Regions from separate parts of the Streptomyces sp. NBC_01320 genome, predicted to be linked through region 2. Evidence: riboswitches for the same ligand, from Rfam matches in the RefSeq annotation. Region 2 holds a riboswitch; each other region holds the start of a gene.
What was found. A riboswitch is a leader RNA that binds a small molecule or an ion and turns the genes downstream of it on or off. The one in region 2 is predicted to bind cyclic di-AMP.
Positions count from the first base shown of each region.

Region 1 (4,204 bases), 3.7 Mb from region 2:
ATCAGGAGCTGATCGCGGCCAACCGGATCGTGGAGAACCTGCCGGCCCTGGCCGACGCGGCCGCCCGCGGGATGTCGGGGGCCGACCTCACCGTGCTCAACGGCACCAACGGTGTCAACGAGATGGCGGCGGGCGTGGTCAGCCAGGGGCTGGCGATCCTCCACGCAATCCAGCGCGGTGCGAACACGGCGAAGCCGGCGGTCGACGCGAAGCGGGCCCCGCACATCACCGACTCGAACTGAGCCGGGCTGCTTCTCCGCCCCGGAGGGTGCGGCAGATACGTTGCGGCAGAAGGCACTTCGCCGGCAACTGCTTCTCGAATTCGGTGCCTTGGGGCAGTGGATGGGAGCGGATGGGCACAGGCGGATCAGTAAATGGTCAACCGTCCGTCCCGGATGGCGTAGAGTTGTGTTTACCGACGCGGGGTGGAGCAGCTCGGTAGCTCGCTGGGCTCATAACCCAGAGGTCGCAGGTTCAAATCCTGTCCCCGCTACTGAAGAATCAGGCCCGGCATGTGCGAAGCATGCCGGGCCTGATTCGTGTTTCCGTCCCCCCTTCGGCCGACGCGGAGTCGCCGCGCGGCGCCGCTCCGGCCAGCCTGGGGGAGTGGGGTGCGGCACGTCCGCAGTCAGGCGCGTACCGGGCAGGAGACCGCGGGGCGCATCGGGCAGGAGACCGCAGGAACCGCTGCGCGTACCGGGCAGGAGACCACAGGTGGGGATGGCGGAGAAGCTGCGCGGGGCGCGGGGCGGGGGCGGCAGACCTTCCCGGCGGTTCGTCGGCGCGCTGCCGGCGCTGCTGATCGCCGTCGGGCTCGTGTTCGACATCCTCACCCCGCCGCCGTTCACCGCCGTGCCGCTGTTCGTGGCGGCCCCGCTGGCCGCCGCACCGTTCTTCTCACGGGCGGGCACCGTCCGTATCGGCGTCGCCTCGCTGCTCTCGATCCTCGTCCTGCGGAGCGAGAGCGGCGCGCTGCTGCAGGTCGTGCCGTCCCTCGAGGTCATCACCGTGCTCACCGCCTCGATCCTCGCCTTCTTCATCAACGGAGTCGTACAGCGAAGCACTGAGCAGCTCGCTTCGGCGCGGGTCATCGCGGAGACCGCCATGAGGGCCGTGCTGCCGAAGCCGAACGACTGGATCGGCGGGCTGCAGGTCGCCGCGCGGTACGAGGCGGCGCAGGCGGACGAGTTCGTCGGCGGCGACCTGTTCGCCGTGGTGGACAGCCCGCACGGCCTGCGGCTGGTGGTCGGGGACGTGCGGGGCAAGGGACTCGACGCGGTCGAGGCGGTGGCCGTGATCATCGGCGCGTTCCGGGAGGCCGCCGAGCAGGAGGCTTCGCTGGAGGACGTGGCGCAGCGGCTGGAGCGGGCGCTGGCGCGGGAGGGGGAGCGGCGCGGCGGGATCGATCCGGTCGAGGGGTTCGTCACCGCCGCACTCGCCGAGATCCCGCACGACGCTGCCGAGGTACGGATCGTCAACCGCGGCCATCCCGAGCCGCTGCTGCTCCACGCCGACGGCGGGGTGGAGGTGCTGGTGCCGAGCGTGCCCGCGCTGCCGCTCGGCATGGGGCTGGGGGTGTGGCCGGACCTGGCCGACGTCTGGAGTCTGGCCGCCGGGACGACGCTGCTCGTCTACACCGACGGCCTCTCCGAGGCTCGGGACAAGCAGGGGATCTTCTACGATCCGGCGGCCCGGCTGCGCGGACGGCTCTTCTCCGGGCCCGAGGAGCTGCTGTCCGCACTGACCGATGACGTACGGCTGCACACGGGCGGCAAGTCCACCGACGACCTGGCGCTGGTCGCGGTCGCACGGCCCGCGGAGGGGCAGCCGGGACGACGCAGGACCGTGAAGATCGTGGGGCGCGGGCAGTAATGAGACGCGACCGCGGTGAGCACACGAGGGCGATGCCACCGTGCGTAATCGAAGAGTGTCACTCCGCATAACGTTTGACGCAACGTCAGAAAAACGGTAGTGACTGAGTCCGGGTCAACTCGCCCGATTCCACCCGGTTGTGTCCCGTAAAGTCCAGGCCAAGGTCGTCAGCGATCAGTAGGAACGGCTTGGAATAGGACCCGTGTGTCTATTAACGTTCGATAACGCAGCGCGGTCGTCCCAGCCGTCGTCAGTGGCGGCACCCGTGCGCGAGCGCCGAATTCCGCAAGGGAACCGGGGAACCACCTACATGGGGTGAATCGGACACCTGTGTCTCGTGAGAGGCAGAGGAATCCGTAGGAGACCTTCCTGCTCCGAACCCGTCAGCTAACCCGGTAGGCGAGAAGGAAGGAAAGGAGTGCGCCCCCGTGGCGTCCAACAAGCCTGCCCCCGAAGCCCCTTCCCGGTTCGGCTCCGACTTCACCACTGAGTACGGATCCGGGGCGGACACCGAGTTCACCACCGAGTTCGGGACCGAAGGCCTCGGAGAGACCGACCGGGCCTGGGAGGAATGGAACCCCACCGAGGAGTCCGTCCGCCCCGTACGCGGCAGGCACCGCGTCGCCAAGCAGCGCAACGGGCTCGCGCGTAGCTCCACGGTTCTCGGTGTCGGCGTCATCGCGGCCGTCGGTGCGGGCGGCATGGCCACCGCGCAGAGCAAGCCGCCGGTCTCCATCTCCCTTCCCGATTCCATCGCGAACAATCTCCCCGACGCCGGCTCCCTCCCCGGTGTGGGCGCGCTGTTCTCCGACGAGTCCGCCACCGACCAGGCCCAGGCCAAGACCGCCGCCGCACCGCTGACCAGCGCGGGCATCACCACCGCCGAGGCCGCGCAGGGCGCCACGGACGCCGGCGAGGCGCTCCGTGCCCGCATTCTCCAGCAGGCCGAGCAGCAGCAGAACGCCGCCGACGCGGAGGCCAAGGCGGCCGAGGAGAAGGCCGCCGCGGAGAAGGCGGCAGCCGAGGCGAAGCAGAAGCAGGACGCAGCGGCGGCCAAGGTCGAGGCCGAGAAGAAGAAGGCGGAGGAGGAGGCGAAGGCGAAGGCCGAGGCCGAGCGGCTCGCCAAACTGGCCGCCAGCTACGCCATCCCCACTTCCTCGTACACGATCACCTCGACCTTCGGCCAGGCCGGTTCGATGTGGTCCTCCGGCTACCACACCGGTCTCGACTTCGCGGCGCCGACCGGCACCCCGATCAAGGCCATCCACACCGGCACCATCAAGTCGGCGGGCTGGTCCGGCTCCTACGGCTACCGCACGGTCCTGGAGCTCGAGGACGGTACGGAGCTGTGGTTCTGTCACCAGTCGTCGATCAACGTCAGCGTCGGCCAGAAGGTCACCACCGGTGACACCATCGGCCGCGTCGGCGCCACCGGAAATGTGACGGGCCCTCACCTCCACCTGGAGGTCCACACCTCGAGCGGCACGGGCATCGACCCGATGACCTGGCTGCGCGACAAGGGCCTCACACCCTGACCCGAGGAACGCGAGCCGTCCCACCGGCCCGCCACCGATCCCCGGCAGCCCTGACGCTCACCCCCGACGTCAGGGCTGCCGGTCCGTTTGTCCACGGCTTTCCCCTGCGCCATGCATGGAATAGCGGCACCGGTGGATTTCGTTGATCCACTTATGACTTCTCTCCGCAGGCTCGGCTCTTCCGACCTTCAGGTCTTCCCGCTCGCCCTCGGCGGCAACGTCTTCGGCTGGACCGCCGACGAGGCGCAGTCGTTCGCCGTCCTCGACGCGTATGCCGCGGCGGGCGGCAATTTCATCGACACCGCCGACGCGTATTCCGCCTGGGTCCCGGGCAACGAGGGCGGCGAGTCGGAGATCGTCATCGGCAAATGGCTCGCCGCACGCTCCGACCGCTCCGATATCGTCGTCGCGACGAAGGTCGGCGCCCATCCCGCGTACAAGGGCCTCTCCGCGACCACCATCAAGGCTGCGGCCGAGCAGTCGCTGCGCCGCCTCGGCACCGACCACATCGATCTCTACTACACGCACTTCGACGACGAGACCGTCCCGGTCGAGGAGATCATCACCGCTCTCGACCAGTTGGTGAAGGACGGCAAGGTGCGCGCCATCGCCGCCTCCAACATCAGCCCGGAGCGGCTCCAGGCGTCCCTGGACTTCTCCGAGCGCGAGGGGCTGGCCCGTTACGTCGCCCTGCAACCGCACTACAACCTCGTCTCCCGTGACACCTACGAGAACGAGCTCCAGGACACCGCCGCCCGCGCCGGGCTCGCCGCCGTCCCGTATTCCGCCCTGGCCTC
Region 1 covers NZ_CP108390.1:5,895,776-5,899,979, reverse strand. Annotated here, with positions in the region: gene OG395_RS26835 (SPFH domain-containing protein) at 1-242, shown strand, start outside; tRNA gene OG395_RS26830 (tRNA-Met) at 420-493, shown strand; gene OG395_RS26825 (PP2C family protein-serine/threonine phosphatase) at 721-1,872, shown strand; cyclic di-AMP (ydaO/yuaA leader) riboswitch at 2,137-2,289, shown strand; gene OG395_RS26820 (M23 family metallopeptidase) at 2,301-3,407, shown strand; gene OG395_RS26815 (aldo/keto reductase) at 3,561-4,204, shown strand, end outside.
Region 1: it holds a riboswitch for cyclic di-AMP, as region 2 does, so the genes downstream of both, OG395_RS26820 (M23 family metallopeptidase) here and OG395_RS10370 (transglycosylase SLT domain-containing protein) in region 2, are expected to answer to the same signal.

Region 2 (4,204 bases):
GTGGATGCACCTGCGCCGCTGCGCCGCGTGCGGCCACATCGGCTGCTGCGATTCCTCCCCCTCGCAGCACGGTACGAAGCACGCACGCGAGGCAGGACATCCCTTCCTGGCCAGCTTCGAGCCGGGGGAGAACTGGCTCTGGAACATCGAGACCGAGGAATATTACGAGGGATTGGAGCTGCTGCCGCCCACCTCGCACCCGGTCGACCAGCCGACCCCGGGTCCCCAGGGCAAGGTCCCCGCGGACTGGGAGCGGCAGCTGCACTGAACCGCGCTCCTCATCCACCGGCGGACATACGGGTCCTCAGACACGGATCGGTCATCCCGCCGGGACAGGCGAGACGGTCGATGTCCCAGCCGGCGCGCCCCGCTCCGGCCTGATAGGCGCTTTCGTAGAAGGCGAGTACGGCCGCACGGGGATCGCTCTCGGTGCGGGCCGCGTCGTACGGCAGCACCGCCAGGTGGCTGCCGCCACGATCCACCCATTGCGCCGACACCGGAGTGAGCGGTTCCTCCGCCAGCCGCGCCGGTTCGGGAGCGGTGTACGAGTAGAACGCGGGCGCGGCGAACTTGTCGTCACCGAACCAGAAACCGAAGCTGATCACTTCCCGGGAGTAGGCCTCCCGCGTCACCGGGTCGATCCGCTGGGGCTGGTCGATCTGACGCTCCGAAAAGCGGGTGTGGGCGATATCGAAGGTGTGCCAGAAATGGTGCACGGGACTGACTTTCCCCGAAAACCGCGCCGCGAATTCCTCCAGTACCAGCGCCACTTGACTGAGAACCTGCCAATACCGGTTGGCGTGTTCGGGATCGTATGCCGCGTGCTGAGTGTCCTCGGCGAACGGCCGGTCGGCGTCAGGCAGATCGAATGGCTTGGGCACGTTGATATCCACCTCGATACCCAGCGCTTCCAGGGCGGCCATGACCTTCTCGTGGAAGGACGCCACGGACTGGCCCGAAAGCGGGAACGAGACCGTCACGCCGTCCAGTCTTGTGATGACGAGGCGATGGTCGACGAAGTCGAAGTCCACCGTGAAAATCGGGTTGCCGTCGATCTGCCCCATGGGGCGGGTGGTGATACCGCGGCCAGTGAGGTGAAACGGAACGTTCCACCAGTGATTGCGCCGGACACTGGCCGCGAGGCGGATCTTTCCGACGACCTGCGCGAAGCGGTGGAGCGTCTCTTTGGTGTCACGCCACTCGGCGAGCGGCATGGGCGGGAACAGCTCCATCGCCATCACTTCTTTCGTGCTGCCGGACGGTCCCGGTGGGCGGGCAGGGCGTTCTTCCGCACCATCATGGCCATGCCGAAGGCGTACGGCACCTCGTGCGACCGCCCTGGTGTCGTTCGCGTGAACCTGCGCGACCTGGCCGGGGTGGGCGGCCACTCGTGCGCCGCAGTCGGAGCAGACGCGTGACGCGCGGCTGCTCCCTTCCGTCTCCCCGGGGACGCCCTTCCCGACGAGCCGGAGGCCGGAGGGCCTGCCCGCCGACGCCAATATCTGCCTAATGTCGCAATTTTGGCGATTAGGGGAAGCTGCTCGACTGTCTGATGCATGCGCAACCCTCACGAGTCGAGGCTTTACGCGCCGGGCAAATCGCCCTTTTCGGACTGAGTGGTGAGAGTCACCTTTCGGGCGCGCGGACGCAGCGGCGTGCCGCCCGGTTCCCTGCTGCGCCAAGAAAATTGGCTTCGTGGGCAGGGGTGGATTGGGGGAAATTCCATGACTCGATCTTGTAAATGAATTGTGATCGAGAAATGGGGGCTTGTTCAGGTCGGAGTTTCTCGCCTACGGTCACCGTCAATCCGGATGGAACGCCGAATCCTGCCGCCGTCCGGGAACCCGACCACTCATGTACGGCAGGAGCGGGGGACCCAGGCAAGCCGCCGATCCGGTATCCGGAACGGCTAGGGGTGAAGTCGTATTCCCATACGGCCAGGCAACTCCAGCCTCAACCCGACAGCTCACCTCGTAGGCGACGGAGAGGAATGCGCCATGCCCGCAATGGGTAACCACCGTCGTCGTAAGTCCGGTTCGCTGACTCGCGGAATCATTGCCGTGAGCACGGGCGGAGCCGCTCTGGCTCTTCCGATGATCGGGGCGACCGTTGCCTCGGCAGCTCCGGCGCAGCCTGTCACCGCCGCCGCCAAGACGGTGGCGCCCGCTGCCGCCCCCGCCAAGTCGACTGCCGTGCGGGCGGCTACGCCCTCCACCTATTCCGTGATAGCCGGTGACACCCTTTACAAGATCGCCCTGAGCCAGTCCGTGAGCGGCGGTTGGCAGCAGCTGTACAAGGACAATCGAGCGGTCATCGGAGCCGACCCCGGCGTGATTCACCCGGGCCAGAAGCTCACCATCGGCGCCGAGGCCGCGCCCGCGGCTGTCGAGTCCACGACGGCTGCGAGCACCGCCGCTGCTGTCACCCCCAAGCCCGCGACGTACACGAACGACCTCGACGGCTGGATCAAGGAATCGCTGGCCGTCATGGCCAAGCACGGTATCCCCGGCAGCTACGACGGGATCCACCGCAACATCATGCGCGAGTCCTCGGGCAACCCCCGGGCCATCAACAACTGGGACTCGAACGCAGCCAAGGGCACGCCGTCCAAGGGTCTCCTGCAGGTCATCGACCCCACCTTCCGGGCCTACCACGTGCCCGGTACGTCGATGGACCCCTACGACCCGGTCGCCAACATCACGGCCGCGTGCAACTACGCCGCCGCCAAGTACGGCTCGATCGACAACGTGTTCGGGGCCTACTGACCCCCGGTTGCGTTGATTCGGGAATGACGGGTGGCGAAGGTCCGATGGGGCTTCGCCACCCGTTCCCGTCGGTGTCGCGCACGGGAGACGATTCAGAAGTCGATCCGCATGACGGCCCGCCTGAGTGTGGGCCTGCTGACCTCGGCGAACCCTGCGTCGGCGAAAAACGTCACGGCTGCCGACATGGAGCTCGCCCCCAGGGGATGCGCACTGCCGGCCGTGTGATCATCGGTTGGGCCTCGACCGCGCGAGCTCCGCGATCACGCGCGAAATCGACCGTGGCGCGTGCGGGCGCGTACGTGATGCCGATCAGGCGGAAGCCCTTGCGAGTGACGGAGCAGGTCACTGCCCAGGCGCTGTCGCCGGTCCTGTCCTCCTGCCGTCCGGTCCAGGAGGCGCGGGCGGGAAAAGGCGGGGGTAGGGCGTGCGGGGCTCGATCGCGCACCACCCGGCCGGCTCGTCGTCCAGACGGGCGACGAGACCGCTTGTCGAAGAGGCACCGGGATTACCGCACCGCTCTGCTCGCGCAGGCGCGCGTTCGCCGAGGAGGACCGAGCGCCACCGGGGCCGGCCCGCCTGATGCGTGACGTTGCGTGTCCGGGCGCCTCGATCGGGTGCATATTACCCGCAGGTATGTAGTGACTTGACACGCAAACAGCAGTAGAACCAGTTTCACTCTGAAGAGAGTGAGGCGTGTCACATGAGTGACTCCACCATGCATGATGCAGGCCCCAAGGGCGTTTCACGTCGAAGATTCATCACGGGAACTGGTTCTATTTTAGGAGTCGCGGCCCTCGCGGGTCACACCACCCCGGCCCAGGCCGGGGTCGGCTCCGCGGCCGCTCCGATCGGCTCCGGGGCCCATGTCCCGGCCCTGGTGATCGGGTCCGGATACGGCGGCTCCGTCGCCGCACTGCGTCTCGCCCAGGCAGGCGTCGACGTGCACATGATCGAAATGGGCATGGCCTGGGACACCCCCGGCCCGGACGGCAAGATCTTCGCCAACACGACATCCCCGGACAGTCGGTCGTACTGGCTCCGCACCAGGACGAAGCAACCCCTCAGCAACTTCCTCGGCTTCCCCATCGACAAGAACGTCACCCGCAGCACAGGGATCCTCGACGCCGAGGAGTTCAGCGGGATCACCGTCTACCAGGGCCGCGGTGTCGGTGGCGGCTCGCTGGTCAACGGCGGGATGGCGGTCACCCCCAAGCGCGAGAACTTCGGAGCCGTCCTCCCGTCGGTGGACGCCGACGAGATGTACGGCATCTACTACCCGCGCGCCAATGCGGCGCTCGGGGCCAGCACCATCGATCCGGCCTGGTTCGACACCGCCGCGTGCTACCAGTACGCCCGGGTCGGCCGTAAGCAGGCCGAACGTGCCGGCTTCCCGTTCGTCTTCGTGCCCACCGTGTACGACTGGGACTACATGAGGCAGG
Region 2 covers NZ_CP108390.1:2,170,234-2,174,437, reverse strand. Annotated here, with positions in the region: gene OG395_RS10380 (UBP-type zinc finger domain-containing protein) at 1-268, shown strand, start outside; gene OG395_RS10375 (DUF5996 family protein) at 279-1,232, opposite strand; cyclic di-AMP (ydaO/yuaA leader) riboswitch at 1,808-1,995, shown strand; gene OG395_RS10370 (transglycosylase SLT domain-containing protein) at 1,998-2,765, shown strand; gene OG395_RS10365 (GMC oxidoreductase) at 3,466-4,204, shown strand, end outside.

Region 3 (4,204 bases), 7.1 Mb from region 2:
TTTAGTGGATCACTAGGATGCGTGCTCCCCATCATAACCTTCTGTACGTCCTGTACATTTTTTTACGGATGCCCCCGCAGGCGCGTACAGACACCGGAGGAGAGGCCAGCCATGTTCCGCCCTGCCGCCCGTTACGTCCTGCCCGAGTTCACCGAGCGCACGACCGAAGGGACCCGCACCCTCGACCCGTACTCCAAGCTGCTCGCCGAGCGCATCGTCTTCCTCGGCACCCCGGTCAACGACACCGCCGCCAACGACCTGATCGCGCAGTTCATGTATCTGGAGCACGCCGCGCCCGAGCGGCCGATCTCCCTCTACATCAACTCCCCCGGCGGCTCGTTCGGCGCCATGTCCGCCATCTACGACACGATGGACTACCTCACCTGCGAGGTGGAGACGTTCTGCCTCGGCCAGGCCGGTTCCAGCGCGGCGGTCCTGCTCGCCGCGGGCGCTCCCGGCCGACGGCACGCCCTGCCCGGGGCCAGGGTCGTCGTCCAGCAGCCCGAGCTCCCGGAGCCGGTTCAGGGCCAACCGTCCGATCTGGAGATCGAGGCGCGGGAACTGGTCCGCGTCCGTGAGCTGCTCACCCGCATGCTGGCCCGCCACACCGGCCGCAGCGCCGAGCGGATCGCCGCCGACTTCGAGCGCGACCTCATCCTCGACGCCGCCGGAGCCAAGGCGTACGGGCTGGTGGACCACGTCCTGGAGAACCGCAGGACGTCGCTCCCGCCGAACAGCGCGAGGTGAACCGCCGATGCAGCCACCCCACCTCCCACCGCTGCCCGCACTGACGCGCGCCGAGGCCGAGTTCATCGACTGCTACCTGGAAGTGCTCGACCAGCTGGGCCGGATCAACCCCGCCCGCGGCAGCGACACCTACGGCGCGCTGCGCGCGGCCCAGGCACTCGCCTCGCGGTCGGGCGCCCTGCGGGACGCGCTCACCATGATGCACGAGCGGGGTGAAGCACAGATCCACGCCGCGACGTTGGCACGGGCCCTACGCGTGTTGGACGGGGAGCGGCGGGCCGGACGGGTCACCGTGCCCCCGGCCCCGATGAGTTGATCATCTCTCCGTAGGCGACACGCCCGGCACGCTGATCGAATTTTCTCGCTCGTCCGGCGCAAGGAATCCCCCGCGAGAGGGACAACTCGACTTGCGCCGCCGACGTGGACGGTGAGCGAAATATGCCGTTCCGTCGCTGGTACGGGACCGGTCGAGACGGTCTGACGAGTACCCAAATCACCCCTCGCTCAACCAAACAGACCATTAGTGGCGAACTTCGCATATCGCTGTTTTGCTTCGGAAATCCGGCAGCCGGTGAGTCAAGATCCGTGGGACGACAAGCCCCCGCCACCACGGCGAGGCGGTCCGGGCGGACGCCGAGTCCTGCCGCCGCCCGGATGACTGGTCGACAGAAGTGGATCGGCAGGAGTGGAGGACCCGAGCACAACGGGTCGACCGGCATCCGGTCGACCCTCGGGGTGAAGCCGCACCGCGCGGCCGGGCAACTTCGCCAGCCCGAACCCGACAGGTCATCCTTCACAGGCGGCTGACGAAGGGTTGCGCATGACTGCGCAGGTTCATGTCCCGTTTCTGATCGCCCGGGCCGGTACGGCCACGGTTCTGACCCTCGCCGCCGTCGGCGGCTCCATGATCGTCCCCGGCGTCGTGACCGACGCCCAGGCCGCGACGCGTGCGACCAAGGCGCTCAAGATCGCCGCGTCGAAGAAGGGATCGCCGTACCGGTACGGGGGCACCGGCCCCCACCGTTTCGACTGTTCCGGGCTGACGCTGTATGCGTTCAAGAAGGTGGGCAAGAGGCTCCCACGCACGGCCCAGCAGCAGTACAACAAGACCCGTCACGTCTCGGCGTCGAAGCGGAAACGTGGCGATCTGGTCTTCTTCCACTGGGGACGCAGCGTCTACCACGTCGGCATCTACGCCGGCAGGGGGAAGATCTGGCACTCCCCGAAGACCGGTTCCGTCGTGCGGCTGGAGAAGATCTGGACGAGAAGCGTCTGGTACGGACGAGTTCGCTGATCCCTCCGATTCTCCTCCGGCTCCCCCATTCACCACGTGCTTCAGTACACCAGGGGTCCGGTCACCAGGACCAGCCCCAGCGCGGTGAGCGCCGCGCCGCTGCCGCCCTCGATGGCGCGGGCGGTACGCGGCCGGCGCAGCCACCGGCCCAGGCGGTCCACCAGGAGCGCCACGGACGGGAACCAGATCAGCGCGAGCAGCACGACGACGGTGGCCAGCAGCAGGGTCCTGGGGAGGGGCGGCTGTCCGTCAGGGACGAATTGCGGCAGCAGGCTCAGGAAGAGCACGGGCGCCTTGGGGTTCAGAGCGTTGGTCAGAAAGCCCTGGCGCAGGGCGCGCCGCGCGCTGGTCGCCGTCGGCCCTCCGTCCACCCTCGTGCCCACGCCAGCATCCCTGGTGCGGCGCCATGCCGCGTGCACGCCACTGATTCCCAGATAGAGGACGTACGCCCCGCCGAGCAGCTGGACCGTGCTGAACAGGACGGGCACCGTGACCAGGACCGCCGCGAGCCCGGCGACGGCGAGCGCCGTGTGGATGAGCAGTCCCCCGGCGACCCCCAGCGCCGTGGCCACCCCGGCCGCACGCGAGGCGAGTGCGTTCCGTACGACCACCGTGAAGTCCGCGCCCGGCAGCGCCACCATCCCTGCGGCGACCCCGATGAAGGCGATCAGTTGTCCGTCCATGGGTCCACCATGGACCGACGTAGCCTTCAGCATGTACTTGCAATCTTCTGGGTCTGCCAAAAGGAACGCTTAATGTTCGACCCGACACGGCTCGCGGCGCTGGTGGCGGTCGCCGAGGCCGGTTCGATCACGCGCGCCGCTGCCCGCCTCGGCTACACCGCGCCCGCACTCTCCCAGCAGCTGGCCAAGCTGGAGCGGGAGGCGGGCGCCGCGCTGCTGGTGCGCCACCACCGTGGCGCCCGGCTGACGGCCGCGGGCGAGCTGCTGGTCGTACGCGCCCGGCGGGTCCTCGACGAGATGGACCGTGCGCGCCACGAACTGAGCCGACTGGCCGGGCTCTCCGGCGGACGCCTCCGGGTCGGCACGTTCACCACGGCGGGTATCCATCTGCTGCCGCCGGTACTGAGCGCGTTCCGGCGCGCCCACCCGGATGTGGAGCTGTCCGTCACGGACTACGAACCGCCCGGGGGGATCGCCGCCGTCGCCTCGGGTAAGGTCGATCTGGCGCTGACCCATGCGTACGAGCCGGGGCCCGCGGCGCCGGTGCCGTCCGGGGTCTGCGTGGAGCCGCTGCTGGTCGAGGAGCTGGTGCTGATCACTGCGGTCGGCCAGGTGCTGTCTGAGGGCACGGGACGGCTGCCGGTTACGGAGCTGGCAGACCGGCCGCTGATCAGCAGCGCACCGGCCCATCCGCCCCGCCGCGGGGTGGAGAACGCCCTGGCCGAGGTGGGGGCGACGCCCGCGGTGGTCTGCGAGTCGCCCGGCTACGCCCTGGTGTGCGCCCTGGTCAGCGCGGGGATCGGGATGGCGGTGGTACCGGAGATGGTCGCCGCGATGTCGCCGACTCCGCTGTCCGTGCGGCGGCTGGAACCCGCGGCGTTCCGGCGGACGATCTCGGTGGTGCACCACGGCGAGCGCGCGAGCGGAGCGGCGGCGACGCTGTGCGCGCTGCTGCGCGGCGGCTTCGGGCGGGCGACGTCGGCCCAGTGACGTGCGCCGCCCGCTCGGGCAGTCAGGTCTGGGCGGGTACGGTCCACGGGAGCGCGATCCAGACGGTCTTGCCCCCCTCGCTGGTGGGCGTCACCCTGAGACGACCGCCGCACTCCTTGGCCAGACAGCGGATGATCACCATGCCGCGGCCGTTGTCCTGCTGCACGGCAGCGGGCAGGCGCTGGGGCCGGCGGGGGTGACTGTCCGTCACCCCGAGGTGCAGCTGCTCCTCCCGCTCCAGCCGGAGGTCCACGGTGAAGGTGGGCGACTGACCGAAGGTGTGCTGGACGGCGTTGGTCACGAGTTCCGAGACGATGAGCCGGATGGTGTCGGCTGTCTCGGTGTCGTCGGGCAGTCCCCAGTCGGCGAGCACCCGGGCCACGTATCTCCGGGCTGCGGGGACCGAGACCGGCTCGCTGGGCAGAGTGACACGTGCTTCTTGATGGTCTGCCATGGCGAGCCGTCCCTTTCCCGCCCGGACCGACCCGCG
Region 3 covers NZ_CP108390.1:9,279,146-9,283,349, reverse strand. Annotated here, with positions in the region: gene OG395_RS42285 (ATP-dependent Clp protease proteolytic subunit) at 112-747, shown strand; gene OG395_RS42280 (hypothetical protein) at 755-1,063, shown strand; cyclic di-AMP (ydaO/yuaA leader) riboswitch at 1,401-1,564, shown strand; gene OG395_RS42275 (C40 family peptidase) at 1,568-2,041, shown strand; gene OG395_RS42270 (LysE family translocator) at 2,083-2,724, opposite strand; gene OG395_RS42265 (LysR family transcriptional regulator) at 2,797-3,714, shown strand; gene OG395_RS42260 (ATP-binding protein) at 3,737-4,168, opposite strand.
Region 3: it holds a riboswitch for cyclic di-AMP, as region 2 does, so the genes downstream of both, OG395_RS42275 (C40 family peptidase) here and OG395_RS10370 (transglycosylase SLT domain-containing protein) in region 2, are expected to answer to the same signal.

Region 4 (4,204 bases), 1.9 Mb from region 2:
TAATGCCGACCGCTCGCGGTGTTTACGGCATGTTGCGAAGTCCTCACCCGGCCGCCGGAGCGGGGTGCGCGGGCGTCGCGACCCGGGGCACCGCCCGCGCGGCGCAGCCGGTGCACGGCGGTGGCCCGCTCGGCGTGCTGGGCGGCCAGCGCCCTGGCCCGTTCCGCGTCCCCACGCGCCACGGCGTCCACGATGGCTCCGTGCTCGGCCCAGGAATCGGCGGGGCGGGCCGGCTGCTCGACCGCGTACATCCAGGCGATCTTGTGCCGTAGCTGGGTGAGCAGCGCGATGAGCCCGGGGCTGGCGGACGCCTGGGCGAGCGTCTCGTGGAACCAGCCGCCCAGCGAGCGCAGATCCTCCCCCTCGCCCCGTCGTGCTCTCTCCTGACCCAGCCTGACCAGGCCGCGGAGCACCTTGAGGTGCGCCTCGGTGCGGCGTTGCGCGGCACGGGCCGCACCCAGCGGCTCCAGCAGCATCCGTACCTCCAGAAGGTCGGCGGCCTCCTGTTCGGTGGGCTCGGCGACACAGGCACCCGCATGTCGGCGAGTGACCACGAAGCCCTCGGACTCCAGGGTGCGCAGCGCTTCCCGCACCGGGACACGAGAGACCCCGTAACGACGCGCGAGCAGCTCCTCGGTGAGTCTGCTGCCGCGTTCGAAGACACCGGAGACGATGTCGTCGCGGATTGCTGTGCATACCGATTGCGCCGGAATGCGCATGTCCGAACCTCCGCCTTAATCCCCGCGAAACGCGGCCGATCGACGCCTGTTCTGTGACTCTATTGCAATGCGACTGCATTTCCGACGCCGGGCCGAGAACCATGAATATCTTTTGGACCGGGGCCGGTTCCGCGGGGCGGTTCGGCAGGGGCGGAAACGACGAAGGCCCCGGCGGAAAACCGGGGCCTTCGGGGTGGTGCGGAGGGAACGTCGGTCAGACGTTCACGCCATGGGCGCGCAGGTACGCCACGGGGTCCATGTCGGAGCCGTACGAAGGCGTGGTGCGGGCCTCGAAGTGGAGGTGCGGTCCGGTGGAGTTGCCGGTCGAGCCGGAGAGGCCGATCCGCTGGCCCGCACCGACGCTCTGGCCGACGGAGACGCCGATCGAGGAGAGGTGACCGTACTGGGTGTACGTGCCGTCCGTCATCCGCAGCACGATGTTGTTGCCGTATGCGCCGCCCCAGCCCGCCTCGACGACCGTGCCGGCGCCGACGGCGACGACGGAGCTGCCGGAGGCGGCATGGAAGTCGATGCCCGAGTGCCTGCCGGAGGACCAGAGGGAACCGCTCGACTTGTAGCCGGTGGTGACGTACGAACCGGCGACCGGGAGCCGGAAGGAGCCCAGGCGGGTGCGCTCGGCGGAACGGGCAGCGCGGGCCTTCGCGTCACGGGCCGCCTTGGCGCGGGCCTCGGCCTTGGCCTTCGCCGCCGCCTCGGCCTTCGCCTTGGCCTTGGCCTTCGCTGCCGCGGCAGCCTTCGCCTTCGCGGCGACGTCGGCCTGGCGCTTCTGCACGTCGGCCTGGGTGGCCACCTGGTCGGCGAGGGCACCCTCGATGGCGATGATCTGGGTCAGGCCGGTCTCACTGACGGAGGAGGCCTCGGCATCCGTGGCGAGGGCCGGAGAGGCCAGTCCGCCGATGACGCCGGTGGTCGCCAGCGTCGCGACTCCGGCGACGCGCGCGCTCCTGCGCTTCAGGCGGCTCGGGGCACGGTGCTTCCCGGTGGGGCGGGTGAACGCCATGAACTAGCTGGTCCTTTCCTTCCTTCTCGCCTACCGGGTTAGCTGACGGGTTCGGAGCAGGAAGGTCTCCTACGGATCCCCGGCCTCGCAGGAGGTCGCGGCATCCGATTCACCCCAGGGACTGTGTGGGTCCCCGGCTCCCCAGGCTCGCGCCTGACGGGGACTCGGCGATCACTGCCCGGCGCCACGGATGCGGCATACGAGTGACGGACAGTGGAGCCGACGCTAGGCGGGGGCACTTTCATTCACCAAACGGACAGGGTGTTTTGTAGCGCATCCCACAGGGCAAGCAAGACACTTTCATGTCAAATCAGACAAAAGGGAAGACTCTGACGAGAAGCGACTCGCCAGGGTCTCCCTTTGTCCCTCTTTGCGGGACTTTGACACATCAGCCGGTGACGACCGACACCTCTCCGATGCCCAACGTCCTGACCGGCTCCTCGATCTGCGCGGCGTCGCCGACGAGAATCGTGACCAGCCGGTCCACGGGGAAGGCGTTGACCACGGCTGCGGTCGCCTCGACCGTGCCGGTCTCGGCCAGGCGGGCGTACAACTGTGCCTGGTAGTCGTCCGGGAGGTGCTGCTCGACCTGGTCGGCGAGCGTGCCTGCGACGGAGGCAGCCGTCTCGAACTTCAGCGGGGCGACACCCACGAAGTTCTGCACAGCGGTCTCGCGCTCGGCGTCGGTCAGCCCCTCGGCCGCCAGCGTCCGCAGGACCTTCCACAGGTCGTCGAGCGCCGCTCCGGTGGACTCCGTGTCCACCGAGCCGCTGATCGCCAGCATCGCCGCGCCGGTCGCACCGGAGGCGGAGTCCGGGGCCGTCGAGCGCAGGACCTGCCCGAAGGCCCGGACACCGTAGGTGTACCCCTTCTCCTCGCGCAGCACCCGGTCCAACCGGGAGGTGAGCGTGCCGCCCAGGCAGTAGGTGCCGAGGACCTGGGCCGGCCACACGCTGTCGTGCCGGTCGGCGCCGATGCGGCCGATCAGAAGCTGCGTCTGCACAGCGCCCGGACGGTCGATGATCACCACGCGGCCGGTGTCGTCGGCGGTGATCGGCGGGACCGGACGGGGCTCCACAGTGTTCCCGGTCCAGTCGCCGACGGTGTCGGCGAGCAGTGCGTCCAGGTCGATACCGGTGAGATCACCGACGACGACGGCGGTCGCGGTGGACGGCCGGACATGGGCCTCGTAGAAGGCGCGCACGGCCGCGGAGTCGATCCGCTCCACCGTCTCCTCGGTGCCCTGGCGCGGGCGCGACATCCGCGACGTGGCCGGGAAGAGCTCCTTGGACAGCTGCTTGGCGGCACGCCGGGCCGGGTTGGCCTGCTCGTGCGGAATCTCGTCGAGCCGGTTGTTCACCAGTCGTTCAACCTCGCTGTCGGCGAACGCGGGCGCCCGCAGCGCCTCGGCGATCAGCCCGAGCGCCTTGGCCAGCCGAGAAGCCGGGACCTCCAGGGAGACTCGCATGCCGGGATGGTCGGCATGCGCGTCGAGGGTGGCGCCGCAACGCTCCAGCTCGGCGGCGAACTCCTCGGCGGAGTGCTTGTCCGTGCCCTCGGAAAGGGCCCGCGCCATGATCGTGGCCACGCCGTCGAGGCCCTCGGGCTCGGCGTCCAGCGGGGCGTCGAGGAAGATCTCGACCGCGACGACCTGCTGGCCGGGACGGTGGCAGCGCAGCACCGTCAGCCCGTTGGGCAGGGCGCCGCGCTCGGGCGCGGGAAAGGCCCAGGGCCTGGCCGTGCCGGGGGTCGGCTGCGGGTGGTACTCCATCGAAACTCCAGTCGCGGCAGCGTCGGTCACTTGTCCGCCCCTTCGTGCGCGTCGGTGTCGGTGTCCGTCTCGTCGGCTTCCGCGTCGGCGGATTCGGCCGCCTCGACCGGCTCGTAGACGAGCACCGCCCGGTTGTCGGGCCGCAGCTGGGCCCTGGCCGCCGCCTGGACCTCCTCCGCGGTGACGTCGAGGACCCGCTGGACGGCGGTCAGGGCGAGCTGCGGGTCGCCGAACAGCACGGCGAACCGGCAGAGTTCATCGGCGCGGCCCGCGACCGTACCGAGCCGGTCCAGCCACTCGCGCTCCAACTGTGCCTGAGCACGCTCCATTTCCTCGGGCGTGGGGCCCTCGGCGGCGAACCGGGCCAGCTCCTCGTCGACCGCGGCCTCGATCTGCGACACCTCGACACCGCCGGACGTCTTCACGTCCAGCCAGCCGAGCGAGGGCGCGCCGGCCAACCGCAGCAGCCCGAAACCTGCCGCAACGGCCGTGCGGTCGCGGCGGACCAGACGGTTGTGCAGCCGGGAGGACTCGCCGCCGCCGAGCACGGTCAGCGCGAGATCCGCGGCGTCGCACTCCCTGGTGCCGTCGTGCGGCAGCCGGTAGGCGGCCATCAGCGCCCGGGCCGGGACCTCCTCGTGCACCTCTTCGCGCAGCTGCTCGCCGATGATCTCGGGGAGCGTGCCGTCGCGC
Region 4 covers NZ_CP108390.1:4,106,280-4,110,483, forward strand. Annotated here, with positions in the region: gene OG395_RS18610 (GntR family transcriptional regulator) at 1-719, opposite strand, end outside; gene OG395_RS18615 (M23 family metallopeptidase) at 934-1,740, opposite strand; cyclic di-AMP (ydaO/yuaA leader) riboswitch at 1,754-1,920, opposite strand; gene OG395_RS18620 (M16 family metallopeptidase) at 2,129-3,511, opposite strand; gene OG395_RS18625 (M16 family metallopeptidase) at 3,538-4,204, opposite strand, start outside.
Region 4: it holds a riboswitch for cyclic di-AMP, as region 2 does, so the genes downstream of both, OG395_RS18615 (M23 family metallopeptidase) here and OG395_RS10370 (transglycosylase SLT domain-containing protein) in region 2, are expected to answer to the same signal.